2 regions of the Streptomyces pluripotens genome follow, and region 1 is predicted to be linked to the other one. Evidence: riboswitches for the same ligand, from Rfam matches in the RefSeq annotation. Region 1 holds a riboswitch; the other holds the start of a gene.
What was found. A riboswitch is a leader RNA that binds a small molecule or an ion and turns the genes downstream of it on or off. The one in region 1 is predicted to bind glycine.
Positions count from the first base shown of each region.

Region 1 (7,170 bases):
GTCCGGGTCGAAATGCCCTCCAACCAACCGATCGTGCTCCTGCGAGAAGTGGGAGGCGACCGTTACCTCCCCATCTGGATCGGGCCGGGGGAGGCGACGGCCATCGCTTTCGCCCAACAGGGCATGGCCCCCGCGCGACCGCTGACCCACGACCTGTTCAAGGACGTGCTGGAGGCCGTCGGCCAGGAGCTGACCGAAGTACGCATCACGGACCTGCGTGAAGGGGTCTTCTACGCGGAGCTCGTCTTCGCCAGCGGAGTCGAGGTCAGCGCCCGTCCCTCCGATGCCATAGCGCTTGCCCTGCGCACCGGAACGCCGATCTACGGCAGCGACACGGTCCTGGACGATGCGGGTATCGCGATTCCCGACGAGCAGGAGGACGAGGTGGAGAAGTTCCGTGAGTTCCTCGACCAGATCTCGCCCGAGGACTTCGGGACCAGCAGCCAGTGAGCACCAGGAGCCGGTGAGGGGCCGGCCCGCCGGATTCAGTCCGCGGGCGGGAAACCGGCCGTGCCCGACGGGTCGGGTGGGCAATTGCCACCGTCCATTGAGAGCGTCCTACGGCTCCCGGCGAGCGCATTCAGCTAGCCTTTCCCCGCGGTGGGGCACGGAAAACCACTCCTTGGGTGATTGTCACTCGGCGTGCCGAGTGTGGCGATCGTTGACGCACCCCTGGTGACTGCCTACCGTCGAGAAGGCAGGTCAAGGACGGAGGTCGGCGTGAGAACCAGCGGCGACGGTACGGCTGGGGGTGCCCCCGAACCCGGTTTCGGGGAGAGCGGTCCGTACCCGGCCCAGAGCTCTCGGTCACGTCAGAGCGGGGGGTACCCCCAACCCAGCGGCGCGGCCGGTCATGCTCCGCAGCGGCCGAGGGCGGTGCCGGACGGCGGAGGGGCGGCGGCGATGACGTCCGAGCAGATCGGCTACCGCGGGCCCACTGCCTGCGCGGCCGCCGGTATCACCTACCGGCAACTTGACTACTGGGCCCGCACCGGCCTGGTCGAGCCGAGCGTGCGCCCGGCCTACGGGTCGGGAACGCAACGGTTGTACAGCTTCCGGGACGTCGTCGTCCTGAAGATTGTCAAGCGGTTCCTGGACACCGGGGTCTCGCTCCAGAACATCCGCAGCGCGGTCCAGCACCTCAGAGAACGCGGTTTCCGGGACCTGGAGCGGATGACCTTGATGAGCGATGGCGCCACCGTGTACGAGTGCACCTCGCCGGACGAGGTGCACGCCCTGCTCCAGGGCGGTCAGGGTGTCTTCGGGATCGCGGTGGGCGTGGTGTGGCGGGACGTAGAAAGCGCGCTCTCCCAGCTGCACGGAGAACGCATCGACACGGGCGAGACGCTCGTCGGCCACAACCCCGCTGACGAACTGGCGCGCCGCCGCAACCGGGCGGTCTGACCGCCGGCCCACGATTCGGCACCCTCCGGCGCCACCGCATTGTCAGTGCCGTGGTGCAGCATCGTAGGTGTGAGAACCGCGCCCACGATCCTGCATCTCGACATGGATGCCTTCTTCGCCTCGGTGGAGCAGGCGTCCAAGCCGAGTCTGCGGGGAAAGGCGGTCGTCGTGGGCGGGCTCGGACCGCGCGGAGTAGTGGCGACCGCGTCGTACGAGGCGCGGATCTTCGGGGTCCATTCCGCGATGCCCACGGCCCAGGCGCGCCGGTTGGCACCCCATGCCGCGTACCTGGTGCCGCGCTTCGGTCTGTACCGGTCGGTCAGCGAGCAGGTGATGGGGCTGTTGCGGGAGCTGTCACCGTTGGTGGAGCCGCTCAGCCTGGACGAGGCGTTCGTCGATCTGGAGGCCGGTGGATCGGCCTGGGACGGGGAATCGGCGCGACTGGCCGGGTCGAAACTGCGTGCGGACATCCGGGCCGCCACGGGTCTCACCGGATCGGTGGGGCTGGCTGCCTCCAAGATGCTCGCGAAGATCGCCTCCGAGCAGGCCAAACCGGATGGTCTGGTGCTCGTCGAGCCGGGCACGGAGCAAGCGCTGCTGGGGCCGATGCCGGTGCGCACCCTGCCGGGAGTCGGGCCGGCTACCGGGGATCATCTGCGCAGAGCCGGAATCACCACGGTCGAGGAGCTGGCCGAGGCCGGCGAGGACGAACTCGTGCGGTTGCTCGGCAAGGCGCACGGGCACGCGTTGTCCGCCATGGCCCTGGCGCGCGACCAGCGGCCCGTGGTGGCCGAGCGGGAGACCAAATCGGTCTCGGTCGAGGACACCTACGACGTGGACATCCATGATCGGGTGCGGGTGGGTATCGAAGTGCAGCGTCTCGCCGACCGGTGCGTGGGGCGGCTGCGCGGGGCCGGGCTGTCAGGGCGGACCATCGTGCTGAAGGTTCGGCGATACGACTTCTCTACGCTCACCCGCTCCGAGACGCTCAGGGGGCCCACGGACGATCCGGCGGTCGTCCGGGAGGCAGCGGCCCGGTTGCTGGAGGCCGTGGACACCACGGGCGGGGTCCGGCTGCTCGGTGTCGGTGTCACCGGGCTCGCCGACTACACGCAGGAGGACCTGTTCGCGCAGGCGGCGGGCGAGCGGGCGGCAGGGGACCCTGTCGCGGAGGCCGTTCCCGAGGCTGTGGCGGAGCAGCCGGAGACCACCGAACGACTCTGGCGCGCCGGGCAGGACGTACGGCACGCCGAGCACGGGTACGGCTGGGTGCAGGGCAGTGGCCTGGGCCGGGTCACCGTGCGCTTCGAGACGCCCCAGTCGGATCCCGGGCGGGTGCGTACCTTCCGGGGGGACGATCCGGATCTTGAACCGGCGGATCCGCTGCCGCTGGTGCCGGGGCCGCCGGAACGGGACTGCGCCGCGTCAGACGGGGCTCAGCCCTCCTCGGTGCCCGCGAGCCTGCCGAAGTCGTGGTCCGAGAGCCTGGGGGGCGAGGCCACGTCGAGGCCGTAGTGGTGGTAGAGCTGCAATTCCTGCTCGGGGGAGAGATGGCGGCCCACGCCGAAGTCCGGGGCGTCCTTGATGAGGGCACGGTCGAACGGGACGTGCAGGGTGCCTTCGACGAGCTCGCTCGGCTCCAGGGGAACGAACGCGTCCCGGGAGAACAGGCCGGTGCGTACGGCGGCCCACTCGGGCACGCCGGTCGCGTCGTCGAGGTACACCTCGTCGATGGTGCCGATCTTGGTGCCATCGCGGTCGAACGCCTTGCGGCCGATCAGGCTGCGCGGATCGATGTCGGTCTGCACGGTCCCTCTCCCTCCACGTGGTCGCAAATCATCCGTAAGCACTACAAAAGAGCACATTTGGCGAGGCGGCCACTCGAAGGTCCGGACGTTGACCTCGCTGGTAGGCTGGCAGCGGCTGCTGACCCCGTGCGGGAGAGTCCTCCGACCACCTCGGAGGCGCCGAAGGAGCAAATCCTCCCCGGAATCTCTCAGGCTCATGTACCGCACGGACGAGGTCACTCTGGAAAGCAGGGCGGGTGTCGACGGCTTCCGCTCTCACCGACGGTGAAAACCGGCGTCCACGGGCGTCCGGTGAAGCTCTCAGGTTGAGATGACAGAGGGGGAGGCCGTCGGGGCACCCGCGCCGTGGTGCCCCTCGAAGGTCGCGTCAGACCAGGAGGCCTCCGCAATGACCGCCCATCGCATTCCGCTCTCCGAGCTCGAAACGGGCATTCCCTTCGAGCAGCGCCACATCGGGCCCGACCAGGAGGCACGGGCCAAGATGCTCGCGCAGGTCGGTTACGGCTCGCTCGACGAACTGACCGCCGCCGCGGTTCCGGACGTGATCAAGAACGCCGACGCGCTGGACCTGCCGGGCGCCCGCACCGAGACCGAGGTGCTCGCTGAGCTCCGCTCGCTCGCCGACCGCAACCAGGTCCTCGGATCCATGATCGGTCTTGGCTACTACGGCACCTTCACACCGCCGGTCATCCTGCGCAACGTCATGGAGAACCCGGCCTGGTACACGGCCTACACGCCGTACCAGCCGGAGATCTCCCAGGGCCGCCTGGAGGCCCTGCTGAACTTCCAGACCGTGGTCGCCGATCTCACCGGCCTGCCCACCTCCGGAGCCTCCCTGCTGGACGAGGGCACGGCCGCCGCCGAGGCGATGGCGCTGTCCCGGCGCATGGGCAAGAACAAGAAGGGCCTGTTCCTGGTCGACGCGGACGCGCTGCCGCAGACCATCGCCGTCATCGAGACGCGCGCCGAGCCGACCGGCGTCGAGGTCGTCGTCGCCGACCTCTCCGCGGGGATCCCGGCCGCGATCGCCGAGCGCGGGATCAACGGCGTGCTGATCCAATACCCGGGTGCGTCGGGAGCCGTACGTGACGTCAAGCCGGTCATCGATCAGGCGCACGAGCTCGGAGCCCTGGTCACCGTCGCCGCCGACCTGCTCGCGCTGACCCTGCTGACCTCGCCGGGTGAGTTGGGGGCCGACATCGCCGTCGGCTCAACCCAGCGCTTCGGCGTGCCGATGGGCTTCGGTGGTCCGCACGCCGGATACATGGCCGTGCACGAGAAGTTCGCGCGCAGCTTGCCGGGCCGTCTGGTGGGTGTCTCCGTCGACGCTGACGGGCACAAGGCCTACCGACTGGCCCTGCAGACCCGTGAGCAGCACATCCGCCGTGAGAAGGCCACGAGCAACATCTGTACCGCGCAGGTGCTGCTGGCCGTCATGGCCGGCATGTACGCCGTCTACCACGGACCGGAGGGCCTGCGGGCCATCGCACGGCGTACCCACCGCTACGCTGCGATCCTCACCGAGGGCCTCAGGGCGGGCGGCGTCGAGATCGTCCACGGTGCGTTCTTCGACACGGTGACCGCACGTGTGCCCGGCAGGGCCGCCGGGATCGTCGCCGCCGCCCGGGACGGCGGGGTCAACCTGCGCCTGGTCGACGCCGACCATGTCTCCATGGCCTGCGACGAGACCAGCACCCGGACCCAGCTGGCCACGGTCTGGTCCGCCTTCGGCGTCGAGGCCGACGTCGACGCGCTGGACGCGACCGCCGAGGACGCCCTGCCGACGGCGCTCCTGCGCACCGACGACTACCTGACCCACCCGGTCTTCCACCAGTACCGTTCCGAGACCGCGATGCTGCGCTACCTGCGTCGGCTGGCCGACCGCGACTACGCGCTCGACCGCGGCATGATCCCGCTGGGCTCCTGCACCATGAAGCTCAACGCGACCACGGAGATGGAGCCGGTCACCTGGCCCGAGTTCGGGCAGCTGCACCCCTTCGCGCCCGCCGAGCAGGCCGCGGGTTACCTCACCCTCATCCACGAGTTGGAGGAACGCCTCGCCGAGGTCACCGGCTACGACAAGGTTTCCCTGCAGCCGAACGCCGGCTCGCAGGGCGAGCTGGCCGGTCTGCTGGCCGTACGCGGCTACCACCGGGCCAACGGGGACGATCAGCGCACCGTCTGCCTGATCCCCTCCTCCGCGCACGGCACCAACGCCGCGAGTGCCGTGATGGCCGGCATGAAGGTCGTCGTCGTCAAGACCGCCGACGACGGCGAGATCGATGTCGAGGACTTGCGTGCCAAGATCGAGCAGTACCGCGACGAACTGGCGGTGCTGATGATCACCTACCCCTCCACGCACGGCGTCTTCGAGGAGCATGTCGCCGACATCTGCGCCCGGGTGCACGAGGCCGGCGGCCAGGTCTACGTCGACGGCGCCAACCTCAACGCGCTGGTCGGGCTGGCCAAGCCGGGCCACTTCGGCGGTGACGTCTCCCACCTGAACCTGCACAAGACCTTCTGCATCCCGCACGGCGGCGGTGGTCCCGGCGTCGGTCCGGTGGCGGTCCGCGCACATCTGGCGCCGCACCTGCCGAATCACCCGCTCCAGCCGGCCGCGGGCCCAAAGACGGGCGTCGGCCCGGTCTCGGCGGCGCCGTGGGGCAGTGCAGGCATCCTGCCCATCTCCTGGGCGTACGTCCGCCTGATGGGCGGGGAGGGACTGAAGCGGGCCACGCAGGTGGCGGTGCTGTCGGCGAACTACATCGCCAAGCGCCTGGAGCCGCACTACCCGGTCCTCTACACCGGCCCGGGGGGACTGGTCGCACACGAGTGCATCATCGATCTGCGCCCGCTGACCAAGGCGACCGGTGTGAGTGTGGACGACGTGGCCAAGCGGTTGATCGACTACGGCTTCCACGCGCCGACCATGTCCTTCCCGGTGGCCGGCACCCTGATGATCGAACCGACCGAGTCGGAGGACATCGCCGAGCTGGACCGTTTCTGTGAAGCGATGATCGCGATTCGTGCGGAGATCGAGAAGGTCGGCTCCGGGGAGTGGCAGGCGGAGGACAACCCGCTGCGCGGTGCGCCGCACACCGCCGCCACCCTCGGTGGCGCATGGACGCACGCCTACAGCCGTGAGGAGGCGGTCTTCCCGGCTGGTGTCTCGGCCGCCGACAAGTACTGGCCGCCGGTGCGTCGCATCGACCAGGCGTTCGGTGACCGCAACCTGGTGTGCTCCTGCCCGCCGCTGGACGCGTACGAGGACTGAGCGAGTCCTGGCTCAGGCCCCGCCCGGTCGTCGTCGACCTCCAGGCGGGGCCTTTCGCCCTCTGCGCTCACGGCGGGTGTCCACGGCGCGCTGCGGCGGCCCACGCCAGGGCCCGGCGGACTATGGCGTCGTCGTGTCCGGTGCCGTAGCCAGTGACACCTCGGTGGATTTGATCAGAGCGACCACGGAGGAGCCCGCCGTCAGGCCGAGGTCGGCGACCGCCTCGTTGGTGATGGCCGCGGTGAGTCCGCCGCCGTCGACAGTGATCCCGACGCAGGCCATGGCGGCTCCGGTGGTGAGGGCGGTGACCGTGCCGGGGAGCTGGTTGCGGATGGACAGGCCCCCAATCCGGCTGGTCGCGAGGGAGACCTCCGTGGACTTCACCAGGGCACGGACGGGCGTGCCGGGGGTCAGAGCGAGGTCCTCTGCGGCCTCCCGGGTGATGGCGGCCGTCAGGTCCTGCCCGCCGTCCAGGCGCAGCCTGATGGTGGCCATGGCCTCGCCCGGACGCACGGCGGTGACGGTGCCGGGGAGCTGGTTGCGGATGCTCAAGGTCATGGGCACCCACCGTAGAGTGCCGATGCGCTCAGGCCGGGTACGCGTGGGTCTGAGTCGCCTTGACCGTCGCCCAGACCGCCGCACCGGGGTGCAGGTCGAGTTCGGCGGCGGCGACCGTGGTGAGGT
Region 1 is NZ_CP021080.1:844,612-851,781, reverse strand. Features, by position in the region: gene LK06_RS03630 (bifunctional nuclease family protein) at 1-450, shown strand, start outside; gene LK06_RS03625 (MerR family transcriptional regulator) at 721-1,404, shown strand; gene LK06_RS03620 (DNA polymerase IV) at 1,474-2,919, shown strand; gene LK06_RS03615 (PRC-barrel domain-containing protein) at 2,841-3,212, opposite strand; glycine riboswitch at 3,332-3,426, shown strand; gene gcvP (aminomethyl-transferring glycine dehydrogenase) at 3,601-6,486, shown strand; gene LK06_RS03605 (TOBE domain-containing protein) at 6,607-7,044, opposite strand; gene LK06_RS03600 (ABC transporter ATP-binding protein) at 7,073-7,170, opposite strand, start outside.

Region 2 (7,170 bases), 4.4 Mb from region 1:
AGGTTGTGCTCCATGCCGATCTCGGCCGCGTTCTCGACCTGCTCGGGGGAGCCGCCGAGCACCTCCGCCAGCGCGCCCGCGGCCATCGAACAGGCGGAGCCCACCTCGCCCTGGCAGCCGACCTCGGCGCCGGAGATGGAGGCGTTCTCCTTGAAGAGCATGCCGATCGCGCCCGCAGCCAGCAGAAACCTCACCACGCCGTCCTCGTCGGCGCCCGGTACGAAGTTGATGTAGTAGTGCAGGACTGCGGGGATGATTCCGGCTGCGCCGTTGGTCGGGGCGGTGACGACCCGGCCGCCGGCCGCGTTCTCCTCGTTCACCGCCATCGCGTAGAGCGTGATCCACTCCATCGCGTGCGCCAGCGGGTCCCCCTCGGCGCGCAGTTGACGGGCCGAGACGGCCGCGCGGCGGCGGACCTTCAGACCGCCGGGCAGGATGCCCTCGCGTGACATGCCGCGCTGCACGCACGCGCGCATCACCCGCCAGATCTCCAGGAGTCCGGCCCGGATCTCCTCCTCCGTGCGCCAGGCCCGCTCGTTCTCGAACATCAGCGAAGAGATCGACAGGCCCGTCTCCTTGGCCAGGCGCAGCAGTTCGTCGCCCGTGCGGAAGGGGTACTTCAACACCGTGTCGTCCAGCTTGATGCGGTCCGCGCCGACCGCGTCCTCGTCCACGACGAAGCCGCCGCCGACCGAGTAGTAGGTCTTCGACAGCAGTTCCGCGCCGGACGCGTCGTACGCCCAGACGGCCATGCCGTTGGCGTGGTACGGCAGGGCCTTGCGGCGGTGCAGCACCAGGTCCTCGCCGTAGGAGAACGGAATCTCGTGCTCGCCGAGGAGCGACAGACGCTCCAACTGTCTGATCTTCTCCACCCGCTCGTCGGCCGTTTCCACGTCCACCGTGCGCGGCGAGGCGCCTTCCAGGCCGAGGAGGACCGCCTTCGGAGTGCCGTGGCCGTGGCCGGTTGCCCCGAGCGATCCGTACAGCGCGCAGCGCAGGGACGCGACGGAGTCGAGCAGACCCTCGTTGCGCAGCCGGCGGGCGAACATGCGTGCTGCGCGCATCGGGCCGACCGTGTGGGAGCTGGACGGGCCGATGCCGATCGAGAACAGGTCGAAGACCGAGATGGCCACGGGTGACTCCTCAATGCGGGGTGGTGCTTGGGTGGTGCTGGGCGGTGCAGGGGGCGGGCACCGCGCCACCGGTGTGTCCAGTGTGCGCGGTGCCCCACCAGAGGTGACCTGCTGGTGCGGTGACCTACTTGTTCAGACCCGGGTACAGCGGGTGCTTGTCGGCGAGCGCCTTCACCCGCGTCTTGAGGGCCTCGGCGTCGTAGGACGGCTTGAGCGCCTCGGCGATCACGTCCGCGACCTCGGCGAAGTCCTCGGCCGTGAAGCCGCGGGTCGCGAGCGCGGGCGTGCCGATCCTCAGGCCCGAGGTGACCATCGGGGGGCGCGGGTCGTTCGGGACGGCGTTGCGGTTGACGGTGATCCCGACCTCGTGGAGGCGGTCCTCGGCCTGCTGGCCGTCCAGCTCGGACTCGCGCAGGTCGACCAGGATCAAGTGCACGTCGGTGCCGCCGGACAGGACGTTCACGCCGGCCGCGCGGGCGTCGGACGCCGTCAGACGCTCGGCGAGGATGCGAGCACCGTCCACGGTCCGGCGCTGGCGCTCTTTGAACTCTTCGCCCGCCGCGACCTTGAAGGAGACGGCCTTGGCCGCGATCACGTGCTCCAGGGGACCGCCCTGGAAGCCCGGGAAGACGGACGAGTTCAGCTTCTTGGCGAAGGCCTTCTTCGCGAGGATGATGCCGCCGCGCGGGCCGCCGAGGGTCTTGTGGGTGGTGGAGGTGACCACGTCCGCGTACTGCACCGGGTTCGGGTGGAGACCGGCGGCGACCAGGCCCGCGAAGTGCGCCATGTCGACCCACAGGTGGGCCTCGACCTCGTCGGCGATCCGGCGGAACTCGGCGAAGTCCAGTTGCCGCGGGTAGGCCGACCAGCCGGCGATGATCACCTTCGGGCGGTGCTCCTTGGCGAGCCGCTCGACTTCGGCCATGTCGACCAGGCCGGTCTCCACGTCCACGTGGTACGCGACCACGTGGAACTGCTTGCCGGAGAAGTTCAGCCGCATCCCGTGGGTCAGGTGGCCGCCGTGCGCCAGGTCCAGGCCGAGGATGGTGTCCCCGGGCTGGGCCAGCGCGAACAGCGCCGCCTGGTTGGCGGAGGCACCGGAGTGGGGCTGCACGTTGGCGTACTCGGCGCCGAACAGCTCCTTGATCCGGTCGATGGCGATCTGCTCGGCGACGTCGACGTGCTCGCAGCCGCCGTAGTAGCGGCGGCCCGGGTAGCCCTCGGCGTACTTGTTGGTGAGGACCGAGCCCTGCGCCTCCATCACCGCGAGCGGCGCGAAGTTCTCGGACGCGATCATCTCCAGCGTGGACTGCTGGCGGCTGAGCTCGGCGTCGACCGCGGCGGCGATCTCCGGGTCCAGCTCGTGCAGGGGGGTGTTCAGGACAGTCATACGGCTACGACTCCTTCAGGACTCTTCAGCCGGCGGCGTGGGCGGCGTACTCGTCGGCGGAGAGCAGGTCGGCCGGCTCCTCCGTGACGCGTACCTTGAACAGCCAGCCGTCTTCGAAGGGGGCGGAGTTCACCAGCGAAGGGTCGTTGACGACATCCTCGTTGATCTCGGTGACCTCACCGGTGACCGGCGAGTACAGGTCGGATACCGACTTCGTCGACTCCAACTCGCCCACGGTCTCGCCCGCGGACACCGTGGAGCCGACCTCGGGGAGCTGGGCGTAGACGACATCGCCGAGCGCGTTGGCCGCGAACTCGGTGATGCCGACCGTCGAGACGCCGTTCTCGGCGGCCGACAGCCACTCGTGCTCCTTGCTGTAGCGCAGCTGCTGGGGGTTGCTCATGACCTGGATTCTCCTGTACGCGCGGGAGGGCTGATGAAGGGGGGACTGCTGGAACTGCTCGTGAGCAGGGAAGTGTGCGCAGAGTCACGTCAGGGGACGTTCCGCGCTCAGTGTCACTTCTGGCGCTTGTAGAACGGCAGCGCCACGACCTGGTACGGCTCGTGGCTGCCCCGGATGTCCACGCCGACACCCGCGGTGCCCGGCGCTGCGTGCGCCGCGTCGACATAGGCCATGGCGATCGGCTTGCCCAGGGTGGGGGAGGGAGCTCCGGAGGTGACCTCGCCGATCACCTCGCCGCCGGCGACCACGGAGTACCCGGCGCGCGGCACTCGGCGGCCTTCGGCGATCAGGCCGACCAGGACCCGGGGCGGCTGGGAAGCAGCGCGCTCGGCGGCCTTCGCCAGCGCGTCCCGTCCAACGAAGTCACCCGCCTTCTCGAACTTGACCACGCGGCCGAGGCCGGCGTCGAAGGGGGTGAGGGAGGTGTTCAGCTCGTGCCCGTACAGCGGCATGCCTGCCTCCAGGCGCAGTGTGTCCCGGCAGGACAGGCCGCACGGCACCAGGCCGACGCCCTCGCCCGCCTCGGTCAGGGCCTGCCATAGCCGCACGACGTGCTCCGGCTTCACGAACAGCTCGAAGCCGTCCTCGCCGGTGTAGCCGGTGCGGGCGATGAGGGCCGGGACACCGGCGACCGTACCGGGCAGACCCGCGTAGTACTTGAGGCCGTCCAGGTCCGCGTCCGTCAGGGACTTCAGGATGCCGGGGGACTCGGGGCCCTGCACCGCGATCAGCGCGTAGGCGTCCCGGTCGTCACGTACCTCCGCATCGAAACCGGCGGCCCGTTCGGTCAGTGCGTCCAGCACCACCTGGGCGTTGGAGGCGTTGGCCACGACCATGTACTCGGTCTCGGCCAGCCGGTAGACGATCAGGTCGTCCAGGATGCCGCCGTCGGCCTGGCAGATCATGGTGTAGCGGGCACGACCGACGCCGACCGAGGCGATGTTGCCGACCAGGGCGTGGTTCAGGAAGACGGCAGCCTCGGAGCCGGTCACGGTGATCTCACCCATGTGGGAGAGGTCGAACAGGCCAGCCTTGGTCCGCACCGCGATGTGCTCGTCGCGCTCGGAGCCGTAACGCAGGGGCATGTCCCAGCCGGCGAAGTCGGTCATCGTCGCACCGAGCGAGCGGTGCAGCGCATCCAGCGCAGTATGACGGAGTTCAGTGGGTTCGGTACTGCTCATCGGTCGGTCGTCTCCCAGGGAAGGCGGACGGGGCGAGGAACGTTCCTCCCCATCTGTCATCGGAACCTGAGAGGTTCGCCACGACCGCCACGGGGACGACCACGGCTTGCACCTTGGGTGGAGCCACTGTCACAGCAGCCCGCTTTTCAGATGTGCCTCGCCCGCGCGGTAACGGGGCCTGAGAGATTCAAGGGAGGGACTTGCTCCTTCGGCGCCCCAGCGGCCTGGGGACTCTCCCGCGCGGATTCAAGCGGCCGGTATGCAGTTGGCCGGCACATCATTGCACGCCGTGGCCCCGCCCGTCAGGGTCACATCTGTAACCGAGCCGTGGCGGTATGCGCACCGAACCACCGACATCGCCTCATTACCCTCCCTTTACGTGTGGTGGGCACGGGAACGGCCAAGTCCGTAGGGGAGGACGATCATGGTGAAGAGGACCACCGGGTACGTCACCGCCGGTGCCGTGGTGTCGGGGCAGCCCTTCGCCCCGGCCCATGAGAGCTGCTCCGAGCCTTCCTCCGCGGTCGTCCGCGATCTGCGCGGCCGAGCCGGCCGCAGCCCCCGGGCCCTGGACTTCGGTGCCCGTGACGTGGTCGTGGTCACCGGCCTGCCCGGCAGCGGAAAGTCCACGCTGATGCACCGCACGGCCGTCGGCCAGTGCGTCGATTCCCAGGACACCCGTGAGCGCTTCGCCGCCCGGCTGCCCCGCTTACTGCCGTACGCGCTCTACCGCCCCCTGGTGCGCCTCGTCCACTACAGCCGGCTGTGGCACGCCTTGCGCGCCGAGGAGGCCGTCGTTGTGCACGATTGCGGTACCCAGGGCTGGGTGCGCGGCTGGCTCGCCCGTGCGGCCCGCCGCCGCGGCGGCATCCTGCACCTGCTGTTGCTCGACGTCGCTCCCGAGGCCGCCCGGGCGGGCCAACGCCAGCGTGGCCGGGGGGTCTCCCGCCACGCCTTCCGCCGCCACTGCCGTACGACGGCCCGCCTGCTCGGCGCGGTCGAGCGGGGCCGGGTGCCTGTCGGCTGCGGCTCGGCTGTGCTGCTGGACCGGGCTGCGGCGGACACCCTGAAGCGCATCGGCTTCTTAGGCCGAGCCGGGTCAGCCGGCACTCGCCCTCGGTGATGTCACCGTCACCCGCTAGCCTTCTTCTCCACAACAGCGGTTCCCAGCAGGCGGTAGAGCAGATGGACTTCCCGGCGGACGTTCCCGCGGGCTTCCCCGCACAGGCACACCCCCACCCGCACGGCGGTTGGCCCGGCAATGAACTGGAGGAGGTGCTGTCGGCCTCCCTCGGCATCCCGTCCGCGGGCAGCCGGATCATCGAGGTTCTCGGCCGGAGCTTCCTGTGGATCCCACTGCCCAGCGGCGGGGGCCCGGACAGCGGCCAACTGGACCTGCCCACGCTGGAGATCGACGGCCAGGCGTACGTTCCGGTGTTCAGCTCCGAGGAGCAGCTCCGTCAGGTCTCCGGTTCCCACATGTCGTACACCATCGCACCTGCCGTGGAGTTCGCCCGCGGGCTTCCCCCGCAGGCGGGCATGGCCGTGAACCCGGGCGGTGTGGTCGGCATCCCCCTGCCACCCGAGGCGGTCGCCGAACTGTGCCGTGGGCCCCGCACCCCGCTCGACGGCCCCAGCAGCGGCGGCCGGGTCCGTCTCTTCGAGCCCGACTGGCAGGACGACCCGGTCGACTTCCTCTCCGCCGCCTCCGCCGAGTTCGCCGAGACCGGCGTGGTCGTCACGGCCCGCCGCTGCCTGGCCGCCGTCGAGACGGCAGACCCGGTGATGTTCGTGGGCGTGGAACTGTCGCAGTGGGAGGGCGACCTGCGCGCTCGCCCCCTGGAGGCCCTCGGCCGCGCCCTGGGCAGGGTGCCGGTGCCGTGGCCGGTCAACCTGGTCCTCCTGGACGTGACCGAGGACCCGGTGGCCGAGTGGCTGAAGAACCACGTCCGGCCCTTCTACCAGTACGGCCACTGACGTACCCGAGCGCCGCACGGCCGTGTCCGGTGTGGGTCCCGGCCGCAAACGGGACACGGCCGGTCACGGACGATTCGTACGCGTGCACGAACCCCAGGCCTCACCCCAGTGGGCGCTTAAGCTGTCTTTGAACGAGGGGCTTCCGAAGAAGGGCCGGTACGACAGGTGAGCGCGAGCCACAGTGGCAGCGTCGAGCACATGCTGCGCCAGGTCACGCCCGGACGCTACGACGCGTACGAGGCACTGCTGCGCGCCCTCGCCACCCCGTCCTCCGGCCAGATCTGGATGCTCCTCTGGCACGGCCAGGCCGGTTCCCCGGATGCCCAGTACGGGGACATGGAGGTCGAGGGCTTCCACTACGCCCCCTGTGTGACCTCCGCCCAGGAACTATCCGTCAGCGGCTGGAACCGCTCCTACGAGGTCGTCGACGGACTCGACGTGGCCCGCACCCTCTACCCCGACCACTACGGTCTCTGGCTCAACCCGCACGCCCCGGGCGGCGGTGTCGGCGTTCCCTGGCTCGACCTGCGCCGTCTGGCCACCGGCCTGGGACGTCAGCCCGCCGGCCCCCTGCGCCTCACTGAGCCCGTTATCGAGATTCCGCAGTTCTACGCCCTGCTCGCGCAGAATGCCCACCGCACCCCCGCCTTGCGCTCCCTGCGCCGTGCCTGGGTGCAGCCGGCGCTCGGGGCGCCGTACCTCGCCATCGGCCTGGACGTGTACGACACCTCGCCCGCCGCGGTGGACTCGGTGCGCGCGATGATGCAGCAGTCCATCGGGGTGGTGCCGGAGGGGCTCCCGGTGTCGACGGTCGCGATGACCGACGACTACGACCCGGTGGTGATGTGGATGCGGGCCAGCGCGCGCCCGTTCTACGACCGCGAGGCCCACGTGGGTCCACCGCAACCTCAGCCCCGTCCCGGGTTCCAGGCCCCGCCCCAGCCGCAGGCCCCTGCCGCCGGGTACGGCTATCCGCCGGTGCGCGGCGGCTACTGAGCAGGATTCACGGGACACACGAGTTCCTCT
Region 2 is NZ_CP021080.1:5,257,652-5,264,821, forward strand. Features, by position in the region: gene LK06_RS23735 (L-serine ammonia-lyase) at 1-1,133, opposite strand, end outside; gene glyA (serine hydroxymethyltransferase) at 1,258-2,523, opposite strand; gene gcvH (glycine cleavage system protein GcvH) at 2,549-2,926, opposite strand; gene gcvT (glycine cleavage system aminomethyltransferase GcvT) at 3,040-4,167, opposite strand; glycine riboswitch at 4,211-4,323, opposite strand; glycine riboswitch at 4,324-4,416, opposite strand; gene LK06_RS23755 (AAA family ATPase) at 4,595-5,290, shown strand; gene LK06_RS23760 (enhanced serine sensitivity protein SseB) at 5,353-6,144, shown strand; gene LK06_RS23765 (enhanced serine sensitivity protein SseB C-terminal domain-containing protein) at 6,343-7,140, shown strand.
Region 2: it holds a riboswitch for glycine, as region 1 does, so the genes downstream of both, gcvT (glycine cleavage system aminomethyltransferase GcvT) here and gcvP (aminomethyl-transferring glycine dehydrogenase) in region 1, are expected to answer to the same signal.